One region of the Rothia sp. 11273D007AR genome, then DNA from elsewhere that is predicted to be linked to it. Evidence: predicted binding sites of a transcription regulator. Region 1 holds the regulator's gene; the other holds the start of a gene.
The links. The regulator LexA, encoded in region 1, represses DNA repair genes until DNA is damaged. The targets are predictions, from matches to a motif close to TCGAACANNTGTTCGA.

Region 2: the regulator LexA is predicted to act here: its motif matches at 3,086-3,101, upstream of ruvA (Holliday junction branch migration protein RuvA).

Annotation. Positions count from the first base shown of each region.
Region 1 is NZ_JBPPWJ010000001.1:191,382-197,192, reverse strand. It holds gene ACED88_RS00905 (histidinol-phosphate transaminase) at 1-961, opposite strand, end outside; gene ACED88_RS00900 (LysM peptidoglycan-binding domain-containing protein) at 1,037-1,639, opposite strand; gene lexA (transcriptional repressor LexA) at 1,858-2,574, shown strand; gene ACED88_RS00890 (ATP-dependent DNA helicase) at 2,589-4,625, opposite strand; gene hflX (GTPase HflX) at 4,622-5,811, opposite strand, start outside.
Region 2 is NZ_JBPPWJ010000011.1:6,160-11,970, forward strand. It holds gene ACED88_RS07390 (MurT ligase domain-containing protein) at 1-585, shown strand, start outside; gene ACED88_RS07395 (type 1 glutamine amidotransferase) at 585-1,364, shown strand; gene ACED88_RS07400 (YebC/PmpR family DNA-binding transcriptional regulator) at 1,426-2,184, shown strand; gene ruvC (crossover junction endodeoxyribonuclease RuvC) at 2,207-2,878, shown strand; gene ruvA (Holliday junction branch migration protein RuvA) at 3,116-3,733, shown strand; gene ruvB (Holliday junction branch migration DNA helicase RuvB) at 3,741-4,778, shown strand; gene ACED88_RS07420 (preprotein translocase subunit YajC) at 4,891-5,238, shown strand; gene secD (protein translocase subunit SecD) at 5,325-5,811, shown strand, end outside.

The sequences.
Region 1 (5,811 bases):
TTTCGTCCTTGAGCCCGCCGAAGAACACAAAGTTGGAATCCGATACAGCCGGTTCTAGCCCCAGGCCGGTGAGGTGCTCCACGATGCGGTCGCGCTGGGCGCGGATGTCGTCGACGTTAGCCAGCAGCTGGGTGCGGTGGCGCAGGGCTGCAATCGCGGTTGCCTGGGTGACGGCTGAGAGGTGGTAGGGCAGGCGAACCAGACGGACGGCATCGGCAACAGCGGGATCTGCTGCAAAGTAGCCCAGGCGGGCACCTGCAAGTGCGAAGGCCTTGCTCATGGTGCGGGAGACAACCAGGTTGGGGTGGCCGGGAAGTAGGGTGAGAGCATTCTGGGTGCGGTCTTGGGCAAACTCTGCGTAGGCCTCATCGACCACGACGATACCGTTGTAGGCTGCCACCGCGTCGTAGACCGCTTCGATAACGTCTAGCCCCAGGCCGGTGCCGGTGGGGTTATTGGGTGAGCAGAGAATAACGATAGAAGGCTTGTGCTCTTCAATCTGTTCAACTGCTGAAGCTGCGGTGAGGGAGTAGTCGGCTGCGCGGGTACCCGCGATGAAAGCGGTATTGGTGCCGTCTGCCAGCAGGGGGTACATAGAGTAGGTGGGCACGAAGCTCATGACCGAGCGCCCGGGGCCACCAAAGACCTGCATGAGTTGCTGGAGAATCTCATTGGAGCCGTTAGCTGCCCAGATGTTTTCGGGGGTCAGACCGTGCCCCAGGTAGTCTGCGAGTTCCGCTCTGAGGGTATCGAACTCGCGGTCGGGGTAGCGATTCAGGGTTACGGCGGCCTCTGCTACATCGCGCGTGATGGCATCGATAACTTCTTGCGGCATGGGGTGGGTGTTCTCGTTAACGTTGAGGGTTACCGGAACATCAATCATGGGTGCGCCGTAGGGTGAACGGCCCCGCAAATCTTCGCGCAGGGGCAGGGCTTCGAGTGCTGTGGTAGTTTCGGTCACTCCCCTAGTGTAGCGACCTAGCCCCGTACGCTGCATTCTTGTTTCGCAGTCTGGCATAGGGCACCGCTCTTTTTCTTACTGTGACTGAGTGTAGACAGGCACCTCAAGAACCTGACCGGGAACCAGCTGTGCGCTGGTGAGGTCGTTAATCTGCATGATGCGATTGATGACATCGCGATTATCTTCACCGGGTGCCACATCTGCTGCGATGGTCCAGAGAGTATCGCCGTGCACAACGGTGACCGTTTGGCTAACCGGAACAACAGGTTCGACAGTGGCACTCTTAGCTTCGCCGGGTGCAAGGAAAGTCAGGGCACCGAGAACCACAAGAGCCACGAGGGTGAGTAGAGGCAGGCCCCTAAAAACCAGGCGCCCCCGGCGGGTCAAACGGATTTTCCCACGCCCCGTCTTCGCTTTCTGAGACGGTTCTACTACCGCGCTAGGCCGCTGAGCCGGGGTAGAAGCAGCAGGGTGGGAAGGCAGATTCCGCAAGGGAGCTACAGGTGCGGGACGCGCAGACACAGGTGCCGCAAAACGAATGCGGTACTGGGGTTGCCGCAGTGCCCCGGCCGATGCGGGCACCTGCGGGTGCTGACGGACGGTAAAAGTAGCAGCCTGATCAAGGGGCTTCTTCAAAGAAGTACGAGCCATAAACTCGGGCAAGGCGATGGTGCTCATAAGTCTTTCTCCTGATTCACGCTCAAACATTCAACCAATAGTCGAATCTTTGTTCTAAAAATTCTTCGTATCTATGTTCTATCAGAAAAATCGAACATAGTCGAGAAAAATTAGAACAAATGTTTGAATAACCTGTTTGCTTGACATAGTCTTAGAAGACCACTTGATAGTGAACACCGGGTGGCTGACATTTTAAGAACCAACAGAGACGAGATACCGTGAGCGAACGAACTCCGCAGACTCCGGCAAGCCCGCACCACAAGGGCTCTCGCCCCCTCACTGCCCGCCAGAAAAAAATTTTGAGCGCCATTTCAAGCGCTATTGATGAGCACGGCTACCCGCCGTCTATGCGTGAAATCGGTGACCTCGTTGGTCTCGCTTCACTCTCATCTGTTACCCATCAGCTCTCTCGCCTAGAAGAGATGGGCTATATTAGGCGCGACCCCAAGCGTCCTCGCGCCATTGAGGTTCTCACCGGCGAGACCTCCCCCGAAGAAGTAAAGCCTGAAACCAGCGTCATCACGCTGCCGATTGTGCCTACCTTCGCGCAGACCGACGATAACCTCGCTACCGTTCCTCTGGTGGGCCGTATTGCTGCGGGCTCACCCATTGCCGCTGAGCAGGCAATTGAAGACGTCATGACGCTCCCCCGCCAGCTCGTAGGTCAGGGCGACCTCTTTATGCTGCGAGTCAAGGGCGACTCCATGGTCGATGCTGCGATTTGCGACGGCGACTGGGTCGTAGTGCGTGCCCAGAACACCGCCCAGAACGGTGACATCGTCGCGGCCCTGCTCGACGACGAGGCCACCGTGAAGACCTTCCGCCAGCGCGATGGTCACACCTGGTTGCTGCCCCAGAACACCCAGTACGAGCCCATTCTGGGCGATAAAGCCACCATCATGGGTAAGGTCGTCTCCGTACTGCGCAGTCTCTAAGACCTAGCCTCTCACTAGTCGATTGACTGCCTAAGGCGCTCAAGGGCTCCTAGCACCACGTCCTTGCGGGTTGTTGTCCAGAAGGGCGGAAGGGACTTCACCAGATAAGAGCCGTAGCGCTGAGTAGCGATGCGGGAGTCAAGGACGGCCACAACTCCCCTGTCACCGACCGACCGCACCAGGCGGCCGGCGCCCTGGGCCATGCGTACCGCCGCATGGTAGGCAGACACAGCCATAAAGCCGTTACCGCCAGCAGCTGCTACCGCCCGGGTGCGCGCCTGCGACAGCGGATCGTCGGGGCGGGGGAAGGGAATACGGTCCATCATGACCAGGCGGCAGGAGTCGCCAGGAACATCCACGCCCTGCCAGAGACTCATGGTGCCGAATAGGCAGGAATCGGTGTCCTCAGTGAACTCCTGCACCAGGGCACGCAAAGACGACTCCCCCTGCAGAAGAATGTTCAGGTCGGTGCGCTCCCGCACGTACTCGGCAGCCAGCTCAGCACCACGCTTAGAGGAAAAGAGCCCCAGCGCGCCGCCACCCGAGGCAGTCACGAGTTCAACGATACGGTCCAGCTGCTCTACCGAAACTCCCCGCCCAGGTTTAGGCAGGTCAGAGGCTAGATACAGCACGCCCTGCTTGGGGTAGTTAAAGGGTGAGCCCACGTCGATACCGTCCCAGCGCGGAGCGTCCTTACCCATCAGCCCCAGAGCACCAGCGGCGGCATCAAAACTTTCTCCCACCGTCAGCGTCGCAGACGTCAGCACCACGGTGCGGTTTTCGAAAAGCCCCTCTCGCAGGTAACCGGCAACTGAGATAGGGGCAATGTTCAGGGTGGCGGGGTCATCGTCAGCTGCCGCCACATACCCCCTACCGGGCTCCCAGGAGCCGGTACGAGAAACCCAGATAACCTGATAGAGCGGGTCAGCGGTCAGCATCTTTTCTGAGGTTTCGTGCACCTCTGTCAAGGCGGCACGCGCCATCTGGCGGCCAGCGTCGCCGTCCTTGTCCCCGCTCTTCGTATCGGTGAGGGCCTGACGCGCCGCATCGCGCACGCGTTCCATGGCAGCGGCAACCCGGTCAGGCAAGCCCTTGGGCATCATCTCGGCGGGTACCCCATTGAGAGAGTCGTCAAGGGCCAGCGCTGCCTGTTCTAGTGCCTTGTGGTCGGCGTCCGTGTGCCGTTTGAGGCTGCGGGCAACCTTGGTAATAGCAGCAGGAGAGAGTGCCCCGGTGACGGCGCCGGTGACGCGGTCAGCCAGTTCGTGGGCCTCGTCGATGATGGCGATGTCGTGGTCGGGTAGCACCGCAGCACCCTCAAAGGCGTTGATGGCGAGAAGGGCGTGGTTGGTAATGACGATATCTGATTCAGCAGCCCTGGTTCGGGCCATCTCGCTGAAACATTCTTCGATCAGGGGGCATTTTTTGCCCAGGCATTCTGAGGCTGTGACGGCTACCTGCCGCCATGCCTTATCGCTGACGCCTGGCAGCAGCTCGTCACGGTCGCCGGTGTCGGTGGTCTGTGCCCATTCGCGAAGGCGCACAACTTCTTCCCCCAGTTTTCCGGCGGGGCCGGTGGAGCCGGTGGTAGCGTCCATGTCGAAGAGGGCGTCACCGTCGTCCTCGGGGTAGCCACCTTCCAGCTTGTGCAGGCAGACATAGTTGTTGCGGCCCTTGAGGATGGCTACATCGGTTTCGTGTTCGGGCTCATCTCCCAGTGATTCCAGCAGGCGAGGAATGTCTCTGTTAACGATCTGGGATTGCAGGGCCAGGGTTGCGGTTGCCACCACGATGGGCTTTTCGGCGGTCTGGGCGGCATAGATAGCGGGCACCAGGTAGCCCAGGGACTTACCGGTGCCGGTACCTGCCTGCACCAGCAGGTGCTTTTCAGTCTCCAGGGCGCGGGCAACGTGGGCCGCCATGGTGCGCTGACCATCGCGCATCTGGCCACCGGAGCGTTCCACCACGGTGTCCAAGAGGTGCAGGACGGGCTGGGCACCGGGCAGGGTTTCTAGCTCCTGACCGGTGGGTGCGGTGACGTGTTCCTTCATGCGCGCTGAGTTTCAACCGCCCCAGAGGCGATAGCTTCATCGATTTCAGGTTGCAGAACCTCGAGCAGGTCTTCTTCCAAAACGTACTCAGCCAGGTCAGAGGCTACCTCATCACGTACTAGGGCCTGCACGTAGGTGCCGTCAGAGACAAAGGCGGTACGCAGGATTTCAGCGTCCCATTCGTGCAGGCGGGAGACGACGCTGCCTGCTGAGTAGGGCACCAGCATGTTGAGCTCAATCGAGGGGCGGGGAATGGTGTCCGCAATCTTCTGCTGTAGTTCCTCGATACCCTCACCGGTACGGGCCGAGACCACAACGTGGTTGAGTTCCTTCTGCCGTAGACGCTCAATGACGAAGGGGTCGGCCGCATCTGCCTTGTTGAGCACGATGATTTCGGGGATATTTTGGGCGTCGACCTCGGTAATCACCTGGCGGACGGAGTGAATCTGCCCCTCGGGGTCGGGGTGGGAGACGTCCACAACGTGCACGATGACGTCGGCGTCCGCGACCTCTTCTAGGGTAGAGCGGAAGGCCTCCACCAGCTGGGTGGGCAGGGCGCGCACGAAGCCGACGGTGTCAGACAGGGTGTAGCCCACGCCGTCCGGAGTCTGGGCCTTGCGCACGGTGGGGTCGAGGGTCGCAAAGAGGGCGTTCTCGACCAGCACGCCGGCGTCGGTGAGGCGGTTGAGCAGGGAGGACTTACCGGCGTTGGTGTAACCGGCAATAGCTACGGACGGCACCCGGTTACGCTTGCGGTTCAGGCGCTTGGTTTCACGGGCAGGAGCCATGGCCGCAATCTCTCGCTTGAGCTTGGCCATGCGGGCGCGTAGGCGGCGGCGGTCCATTTCAATTTTGGTTTCACCGGGGCCGCGGGAACCGATGCCTTCACCACCGGCGGCACGGCCACCAGCCTGACGAGACAGAGAGGCACCCCAACCGCGCAGACGCGGCAGCATGTATTCGAGCTGGGCCAGCTCAACCTGGGCCTTACCTTCACGCGACTTAGCGTGCTGCGCGAAGATATCGAGAATCAGGGCGGTTCGGTCAATGACCTTGACCTTGACGATATCTTCAATGGCTCGGCGCTGGGAGGGGGCTAGCTCGGCGTCCACAATCACGGTATCGGCGCCGGACGCCTCAACGATATCTTTGAGTTCCAGCACCTTGCCGGAGCCCAGGTAGGTAC
Region 2 (5,811 bases), on a different contig from region 1:
GCCACCTTCGATGTTGCCGGTAAGGAGCTGGCGGGCACCATCAACCTCTACGGGGTCTACAACATCTTTAACGCCGCTGCGGCAATGGCCCTGACGCGCGAAGTCATGGGGGATTCCCTCAACGAGACTAAACTTCTGGCTGAACTTGAGCATATTGCCCCGGCTTTTGGCCGCGGTGAAACCCTCAACGTTAACGGCCAGACCCTGCAGCTACTTCTGGTGAAGAACCCCAGCGGGTTCCGCCTGTCGCTGGCGTCCGCCGATGCCAAGGACTACGCCACCATGATTACCATCAACGACGCCTACGCCGACGGCCGCGATGTTTCCTGGCTCTGGGACGTTGACTTCCACTCCCTGACTCAGGGCGGCGTCACCATGGTGTCGGGTGTGCGCGCCTACGACATGGCCCTGCGCCTGCAGCACGACGATGTTTATGTAGAGAACATCAGCGAGGACCTCGAAGAAGCCCTCGCCACCTTTATTGCTAAGTCAGAGGGTCGCCCCATGCGCATCTTCTGCACCTACACCGCCATGCTGGCCATCCGTAAGGAACTGGCGAAAATCACCGATGTGGAGGAAATCTAATGAGCGATTTTGAGAACGCACCGGTCGAAGCGGGCGAGCAGATTATCACCCAGACCGGCAACAACAAGAGCCTCAAAATTGTGCAGCTCTACCCCAAAGATATGAACATCTACGGGGACTGGGGCAACACCCTGTCGCTCTCCCGCCGGGCCCAGGCCCACGGTTTCACCACCGAAATCGTTGACTACAACCCCGGTGATGAATTCCCGCTCGATGGCGACATCTTTGTGGGCGGCGGTGGCCAGGATTCAGGCCAGTCTGTAATTCAGGATGACCTGCTCGCCAACGCTGAAACCCTTCGCATGCTGGCTGAAGACGGCACCCCCATGCTGGTAATCTGCGGTCTGTACCAGCTCTTCGGTAGAGAGTTCAAAACCGTCGGCGGCGTCACCCTCAACGGTATTCGCGTCTTTGACGCTAAAACCGTCGGCGGCGAAGAACGCCTGATCGGCAACATCGTTGAGGAATCTGAAGAGTTCGGCACCATCATTGGGTTCGAAAACCACTCGGGGCTTACCTATCTCTCCGGCGACACCAAGCCCCTGGCCACCGTCACCAAGGGCGAGGGCAACAACAAGGAAGATTCCGGCGAGGGCGCCCGCGTCCACAACGTCATCGGAACCTACCTGCACGGCTCCCTGCTGCCCAAGAACCCTGCCATCTCGGACTTCCTCATCAAGCAGGCAGCGATCAAGAAGTACGGTGAGTTCACCCCCGTCGTTATTGACGACACCCTCGTGGAAAAGGCGCGCGCCTCAGCGTCCGCCCGTCCACGCTAGAATAGTACGAGGTACATCGCGCCCGCCCGCGTGCGGGCGCACCAGACGAACAAGGAGAATCATGTCAGGTCACTCCAAATGGGCCACAACCAAGCACAAGAAGGCAGCAATTGACGCCAAGCGCGCCAAGGCCTTCGCTAAGTACATCAAGGCAATTGAAGTTGCAGCTCGCATGGGTGGCCCCGACCCGGCAGGTAACCCCGCCCTCGACCTCGCAGTATCAAAGGCCAAGAAGAACTCTGTTCCCAACGACAACGTTGAGCGCGCTATCAAGCGCGGCGCCGGTCTGACCGGTGAAGCCATCGACTACACCGAAATCATGTACGAGGCTCGCGGCCCCCAGGGTACCGCCCTCTACATCGAGTGTCTGACCGACAACCGCAACCGTGCAGCCGCTGAGGTTCGTACCGCCGTTACCCGCAACGGCGGCACCATGGCAGACTCTGGCTCCGTAGCCTTCCTCTTCGAGCGCAAGGGCGTTGCCGAAGTTGCTAAGACCGAGGGGCTGACCGAGGACGACGTCCTCATGGCCGTGCTCGACGCCGGTGCTGAAGAAGTCATCGACGATGGCGAGATTTTCACCGTTGTCTCTGAGGCAACCGACCTACCCGCCATCCGCAAGGCTCTGGAAGAGGCTGAACTCGAGTACAACAACGACGACCCTGTCTTCCGTCCCACCATGCAGGTAGACCTGGACGCTGAGGGCGCTAAGAAGTTCCTCAAGCTTGCCGACGCCATCGAAGAACTGGACGACGTGCAGAACGTCTACTCCAATGCAGACATCAGCGAAGCCGTCATGGCCGAGCTTGAAGCTGAATAACCAGCAGGGAAAGGGGGAGCGCGTGGCCCCGGCTCACGGCACCTCACACCAGCGCCCGGAACCCGCCCCGCGAGTTCCGGGCGCTGCCCGCATTCTGGGGGTTGACCCGGGCCTCACCAGGTGCGGTTTCGGTTTGGTCGATATGACGGCCAACCGCAAGGCCCACTTTGTCAACGTGGGAGTGGCGGGTACCGCCGCTTCGGAGAGTCTGGATGCCCGTATCCTCAAGATTCTGCGCGCTGCCGAGGCCTGGCTCGACACCTATCAACCCGACGCCCTGGCGATTGAGCGAGTTTTTGCCCAGGAGCAGGTCAATACCGTGATTGGTACTGCCCATGCCTCCGGCGTGGTAATTGCGGCTGCCGCTGCGCGCGGCGTGCCGGTGCACTTCCACACGCCCTCAGAGGTGAAGGCTGCGGTGACAGGTTCAGGACGCGCCGACAAGGCATCGGTGGGGCGCATGGTTACCCGCATTTTGGGGCTTGACGCCATGCCCAAACCGGCGGACGCAGCGGACGCCCTCGCTCTGGCTATCTGCCACGGCTGGCGCGGCGGGGGCATTGGCTCCGGCATCAACATGGCAGCCACCACCCAGACCCACCAGGGCTCCAACCCGGCGGCAGCGCGCCGCAGCGCCCAGCTCACCCCCGCCCAGCGGGCTTGGATAGAGGCGGAGGCAAGGGCACGAAGATAGGGCAGGGCTGTTGGGTAAGCGGCGGACTCACAGCGAAGCTGCTGGCTCGATGTAGTGAGCGGGTGTGGCAGTACGCAAGAGCGAACGGAATCCGCCGTTAGGCGGGGCGTGAATCGCGTAACGAGCGCAGCGAGTCGCGCGAGAGGGTCGGCAGCGAGCGTGAGTCCGCCGCTTGCCCGTAATATACAAGACACACGCTTCTTGTATTAGTACATATATTCGAATAGAATTGGTTTCATGATTAGCTCACTGACCGGTACCGTGACCCATCTGGGGTTGGAGACCGCTGTTATCGACGTTAACGGTTTTGGCATGCTGGTGCATCTCAATGCTCGTACAGCTTCGCAGCTGCGCCTGGGGGAGAAGGCTACTGTTCTGACCACCATGATTGTGCGTGAGGACTCCATGACTCTCTACGGGTTTGCTGAGCCTGCTGAGCGCGAGGTCTTTGACATGATGCTGTCGGTCTCGGGTATCGGCCCGCGTATTGCCCTGGCAGTGCTCGGTGTGCATGCCCCGGCTGAGGTTGAGCGCGCTGTGGCTACCGGTGACGATAAGGCTTTCACCAAGGTACCCGGTATCGGCCCCAAGGGGGCGCGCCGCATCGTCCTGGAGCTTGCTGGCAAGCTGATTTTGGCGGACGGAGCCACCGACCAGCTGCCTATCGACCAGGGTGTGAGCTGGAAGCCCCAGGTGCAGGATGCCCTGACCAGCCTGGGCTGGAACGAGCGGGACGCCGTGAGCGCTATTGAGTCCTTCATTGAGCACAACCCGAAGGCAGAAACCATGGGTGTTGCCGAAGCGCTGCGGGCCGTACTAGCTTCGCTGGGTAACCAGAATACGGTGGGGCGATAGGTAGAGTATGAGTCAGTTCCCTCACGCCGATGGCCAGATTCCCGGTCAGCGCCTGGTTTCGATGGATGAAGAGCCAGAAGAAAAAATGATTGAGGCGGCCCTGCGTCCCAAGTCTCTTGATGACTTTGTGGGGCAGCAGCGCGTGCGTCAGCAGCTGTCGCTGGTGCTTGAGGCATCGAAGATGCGCGGACGCTCGGCCGACCATGTGCTCCTGTCGGGCCCTCCCGGCCTGGGTAAGACCACCCTGGCGATGATTATTGCTGCCGAGATGGACGCGCCCCTGCGTATTACCTCCGGGCCGGCCATTCAACATTCGGGTGACCTGGCTGCGATTCTTTCCTCTCTCACCCCCGGTGAGGTGCTCTTTCTCGATGAAATTCACCGTATGAGCCGCCCGGCTGAAGAGATGCTCTACATGGCCATGGAAGATTTCCGTGTGGATATCGTGGTGGGCAAGGGGGCAGGGGCAACCTCTATTCCCCTGGAGCTGCCGCCCTTTACCCTGGTAGGGGCAACCACCCGCGCGGGTCTGCTACCCGGGCCCCTTCGTGACCGCTTTGGCTTTACCGGCCACCTGGAGTTCTACTCGGTCACCGAGCTAGAGAGCGTGATCCGCCGGTCTGCTGGCCTGATGGAACTCAACATTAGCCCCGAGGGCTTTGCAGAGATTGCGGGTCGGTCCCGGGGCACACCCCGTATCGCTAACCGCCTGCTGCGTCGTGTGCGCGACTGGGCCCTGGTCAACGGCATCGACCGTATCGAGGCCTCGGCGGCAGCAACAGCCCTCAACATGTACGAGGTCGATGAGCGCGGCTTGGACCGCCTAGACCGTGCGGTGCTTGAAGCTCTGATTACCAAGTTTGGCGGGGGGCCGGTGGGCCTCTCTACCCTGGCTATTGCGGTGGGCGAAGAGACCGAAACCGTCGAGACCGTTGCCGAGCCCTACCTGGTGCGCGAGGGTCTGATTGGGCGAACCCCCCGCGGGCGAGTTGCCCTACCCGCTGCCTGGGAGCACCTTGGACTGGAGGCTCCAGACCTGCCCTAGCGGCCGTCCGCCCCTGTAATATCAGGGGGCAACCAGCCAACTGCAAGGAACTTGGCATAGAATGGGGACTTAGTTTGTTCACCCCCCATCAACCACGTTAAGAGGGATTCTCGTGCAGTCAGGCTCACCCCTGTTTATGCTCCTACTTCTGGGCATCATGATGCTGGTGCTCATCGTGCTACCGGCACGCCGCGCCAAGAAGGCCCAGCAGCAGATTAAGGAACGTCAGGACGCCATGGTGCCCGGCACCCAGGTCATGACTAACTTTGGTCTCTACGGCTCTGTTGTCTCTATCGACAAGGAAGCCAATACCGCCCACCTGGAAATCGCTCCGGGTACCGTGGCCAAGGTTCACCTCATGACCGTCACCAGCATCGAGGAAGACACCGCTGCCGCGCCGGTAGCCGACGCCGAGCGTCCTGTCATCCAGGGTGAAGTCGCAGACGATCCCAAAAACTAAACCACAGCTTAGGGTGCGCTACCTCTAGATTCAGAGGTGGCGCGCCTTTTCATGTTTCACGAACCCACTCACCTGAAGGGGTACCGATGGCTCAACCATCCCACGTCACCAAAGCCAGAGGCGCACTTGCCTCGATGGCCCTGGTGTTGCTCTTACTGGCCGGAGGTATCTTCGGCACGACCTTTGCCGGGGGCACCTGGCTTCCCAAGCTGGCCCTAGATCTCTCTGGCGGCACCCAGCTCATTCTCTCGCCCGAAACCAACGATTCCTCTGGCGAGGCAATTACCGCTGAACAGCTTGACCAGGCTGTTGAAATTATCCGCCAGCGCGTCGATGGCGCGGGCGTGGCAGAAGCTGAAGTGACCACCCAGTCGGGCCAGAACGTCGTTGTTTCTGTGCCCGGTACCTTGAGCTCAGAAACCCGCGATCTGATTCAGACCTCGGCGCAAATGAGCTTCCGTGCGGTCATTAACGCTGGCACCCCGCAGGCGGTTGCGGCGGACGCTGCCGCTGCCGAGGACGCCCTACCCTCGCCGACGGCTGAACCCACCGACGGATCCGACTACAACTGGG